Regions from separate parts of the Enterobacter vonholyi genome, predicted to be linked through region 1. Evidence: predicted binding sites of a transcription regulator. Region 1 holds the regulator's gene; the other holds the start of a gene.
The links. The regulator sigma-54, encoded in region 1, starts transcription at its own class of promoters, with help from an activator protein. The targets are predictions, from matches to a motif close to GTTGGCACANNTTTCGCTNT.

Region 1 (2,199 bases):
TCTCCACTTTCAACACAATATAGACCTGATTGATCCTTTCGAAATACTGCTCGAGTTTTGCAAACTTCGCGTTCACGAATTCGCGTAAAGCCTCAGTAATTTCGACGTTTTGTCCAGTGATGTTGAGCTGCATAGTGTCTTCCTTATCGGTTGTGTCAGACCAGCTGTTTACGCTGGTTGGACGGCGGAATGGATAAAGACTCTCGATACTTCGCAACAGTACGACGTGCCACCATAATACCCTGATCGGACAGCATGGTGGTTAACTTACTGTCGCTTAGCGGCTTCGCGGGGTTCTCCGCGGCGATCAACTTCTTCACCAGGGCACGAATGGCCGTTGACGACGCTTCACCGCCGCCCTCGGTATTCACATGGCTGGAGAAGAAATACTTAAGCTCAAAAATACCGCGTGGACTGTGCAGATACTTCTGCGTGGTGACACGGGAAATGGTTGATTCATGCATCTCGACGGCCTGGGCGATATCCGCCAGCACCATCGGTTTCATATACTCTTCGCCCTGCTCAAAGAAAGCCTGCTGCTGTTCGACAATACAGCGGCTGACGCGTAGCAGCGTATCATTTCGGCTCTCAAGACTTTTGATCAGCCATCGCGCTTCCTGAAGATTGCTACGAATATATTGATTGTCGGAGTCGTTACGCACGCTGGTGCACATGGAGGCATACTGCTGGTTGATTTGCAGGCGAGGGATGCTGTCTGAATTCAGTTCAACGACCCAGCGGCCATTGTGTTTTCTGACCAGCACGTCCGGAATAACGTACTCAGGCTCGCTGGTCTGGATTGACTGTCCCGGGCGTGGATCGAGTGACTGGATCAGATTCACCGCTTCTTTCAGCACATCTTCTTTCAGGCGCGTGACGCGCATCAGGGTGCGGAAATCGTGGTTCGCCAGCAGATCCAGGTGATCGCTGATGATCACGCGCGCCTCGTCGAGCCATGGCGTCTCTTTGCTGAACTGAGAAAGCTGGATTAGCAGGCAGTCGCGCAGATCTTTTGCGGCTACGCCTACCGGATCGAAACGCTGGATGCGCTTCAGAACGGCTTCAACTTCCTCAAGCTCTATCTCTTCGTCGCCCATGCTTTCCAGAATATCGTCAAGCGTGACGGTCAAATAGCCGGTGTCGTCAACGGCATCGACAATTGAGGTGGCAATCGCGCGGTCGGTATCGGAGAAGGGAGTGAGTTCCACCTGCCACATCAGGTAATCCTGCAGCGACTGAGTGGTTTCTCCCTGATAGACCGGTAGCTCATCATCCTGGTAGTCCGCACGCGTACCGGAAGGCGTTCCGGCGGTGTAGATTTCATCCCAGCTGGCATCCAGCGGAAGCTCGTCGGGCATCTCTTTTTGTTCGAGTGCGTCGGCGGTATCAAGCGCTTCAGTGTCCTGTGACTGCTGAGTATCTACCTCGTCATGAAGATCGGTTTGTTCCAGCAGGGGGTTGCTGTCCAGCGCCTGCTGGAGCTCCTGCTGAAGTTCTAACGTGGACAGTTGCAACAGGCGAATTGCCTGCTGTAGCTGCGGCGTCATCGCCAGTTGTTGGCTGAGCCTTAATTGCAAACCTTGCTTCATGTTCAGAGCATTTTTCTCCGGTTCGGCGTTACGTTACCTCTACCCTATCAGAGTCTGAAGTCTTCCCCAAGATAGACGCGCTTAACATGATCGTCTTCGAGGATCTGCTGCGGCGTACCGTGGGCGATCAGATTGCCCTGGCTCACAATATACGCGCGTTCACATACGGCCAGCGTTTCTCGGACGTTGTGGTCGGTGATCAGTACGCCAAGCCCGCTGTCGCGCAAGTGTTCAATGATACGTTTAATGTCGATAACCGAGATCGGGTCAACACCCGCAAATGGTTCATCCAGAAGGATAAATTTAGGGTTTGCGGCCAGCGCACGCGCGATCTCAACGCGACGACGTTCGCCCCCGGAGAGTGCCTGACCGAGGCTGTCGCGCAGATGCTCAATGTGGAACTCTTCCATCAGCTCGTTGGCACGATCCTGACGCTGTTCGCTGGTCAGATCGTTACGAATTTGCAGGACCGCCATCAGGTTGTCGTAAACGCTAAGACGACGGAAAATGGAGGCTTCCTGCGGCAGATAGCCGATCCCGCGACGCGCGCGCGCGTGAAGCGGCAGAAGACTGATGTCTTCATCGTCAATGATTATGTTGCCGGCATCGC
Region 2 (2,199 bases), 430 kb from region 1:
GCCTGTAGCAGAGAAAGGTCGCCAAAATCACTGTTGATGGTCAGCTCGCGTTTGCGCTTGCTGGTACGGGCGATGTCGCGAATGTTAACCAGAATCAGCGCTTTCGTCGGGCAGGTCCGCACGCAGGCCGGGCCCTGATCATCGAAGCTGCACAGGTCGCATTTCACCGCAACGGCACGGATGCCGGGCACCCAGTCCAAAAGCGAGCTTACGCGCGCAGGCGCCGGCGGCGCGGGCGGGGCTTTTGGCGAGTTGGCATTCGCCGGGATATGCAGCGGTCGGCTGCCGGAAAATTCAATCGCGCCGAACGGGCAGGCAATGCCGCACAGCTTGCAGCTTACGCACAGGCTTTCGTTCAGCTGGACTGCGCCATCCACGCGGGTGATGGCATTTACAGGACAGACACCCGCGCACGGGGCATCCTCACAGTGATGGCAGAGCTGCGGGGCAGACTCTTTTTCATTACGCATGACGTGCAGGCGCGGCATGGACTGCAGCCCATGCAGGCGATGCGTTTCCGAACACGCCGCCTCACAGGTTCGACAGCCAATACAGACCGTCGAGTCAGCAATTACAAAACGGTTCACCGGGTTATCCTCTGGTGATAGTCATTTTTGTCGAAAAGCTGTCTTGTCGACACTTCTCGACACGCATGGGATCAGGCCACGTTCGCTGAGGCATTTCCGTCCATCAGCTGCTTCAGGTTGACAGGAAGATCGTGCTCAACGGCGGCGTACAGGCCGTTATAAACCGGCGCGATTTTTTCCAGATAGTGTTCCAGCACCTGCTGGCGATCGCGGTTGCTTACGTGGCCGTCCACCATGCCGTCGGCCATCAGCTGCGCCTTCGCAATACACTGTTTTTCGCCGTCTTTTGTCTCGAGGTAATACTCAATGGTGTGGCTGTTGAAGTTGTCCGCCAGGGTAACGTTGATGGTGAAATGGCCGAACAGAACGAAGCGCATGTCGCCCTGCGCCGCGCAGCTCATCGCATGGTGAAGACGCGCTTTCGACAAGGTAATGCCCTGGATCAGAGAGTTGCAGTAAAGGTGCCACTGGTCCTGTAACTGTTGATGACGCTGCGCGATGTAATCCGCTTTTTCGCTGATTTCCCAAATAGTCATAAAAGGTATCCGTTTAATGGAGATAGCGGCTGTTAAGCAGATTCCATGCCAGTTTTTATCTTTATGATTTTCAATACATTTACCTTAAAAATTGCTGTCAACACCGCGGTGTCGACGTGTCATTTCGACAGCGTTGACATCGTCACGCCTTAACAAAAATCAAGCTGGCACCGTTATTGCATTACCGGGGCAATTCATTGAGGAGGCGTCATGCACGAAATCACCCTCTGCCAGCGGGCTCTGGAACTTATCGAACAGCAGGCAGTGCAAAACCACGCGAAACGCGTCACCGGCGTCTGGCTGAAGGTCGGAGCATTTTCCTGCGTCGAGACCAGCGCCCTGACCTTCTGTTTTGAGCTGGTCTGCCGCGGCACGCTGGCGGAAGGCTGCGAACTCCATATTGAAGAACAGCAGGCGGAGTGCTGGTGCGAGCAGTGCCAGCAGTACGTCACCCTGGTGTCATCAAAGGTACAGCGCTGCCCGCAGTGTCAGAGCACCGGTCTGCGCATCGTGGCGGATGACGGCATGCAGATCCAACGCCTCGAAATCGAGAAGGAGTAAAGTATGTGTAGTACCTGCGGTTGCGCCGAAGGCAACCTGTATATAGAAGGGGATGAACACCGCCCCCACTCCGCGTTTCGCTCCGCGCCCTTTTCCCCCGCACCGCGCCCTGCGGCAGCCCTGACCGGCATTACCTTTGCGCCGCAACGCTCCGATGCGGGCGACCTGCATTACGGCCACGGCGAAGCGGGCACCCACGCGCCGGGCATGAGCCAGCGCCAGATGCTGGAGGTGGAAATCAACGTGCTGGACAAGAATAACCAGATCGCCACCCGCAACCGCGCCCGCTTTGCCACCCGCAAACAGCTGGCGCTGAACCTTGTCTCCAGCCCCGGATCCGGCAAAACCACGCTACTGACCGAAACGCTCAAGCGCCTGAACGGGCTTGTCTCCTGCGCGGTGATCGAAGGCGACCAGCAAACCGTTAACGACGCGGCGCGCATTCGCGAAACCGGCACCCCGGCGATTCAGGTCAACACCGGTAAAGGCTGCCACCTCGATGCGCAGATGATTGC

Region 2: hypA (hydrogenase maturation nickel metallochaperone HypA) is a predicted target of sigma-54. The motif match lies at 1,287-1,306, and genes of this name have one in related genera.

The regions. Positions count from the first base shown of each region.
Region 1 is NZ_CP162152.1:3,939,795-3,941,993, reverse strand. It holds gene hpf (ribosome hibernation promoting factor) at 1-133, opposite strand, end outside; gene rpoN (RNA polymerase factor sigma-54) at 156-1,589, opposite strand; gene lptB (LPS export ABC transporter ATP-binding protein) at 1,637-2,199, opposite strand, start outside.
Region 2 is NZ_CP162152.1:3,514,186-3,516,384, forward strand. It holds gene AB3N39_RS16485 (4Fe-4S dicluster domain-containing protein) at 1-587, opposite strand, end outside; gene hycA (formate hydrogenlyase regulator HycA) at 659-1,123, opposite strand; gene hypA (hydrogenase maturation nickel metallochaperone HypA) at 1,334-1,684, shown strand; gene hypB (hydrogenase nickel incorporation protein HypB) at 1,688-2,199, shown strand, end outside.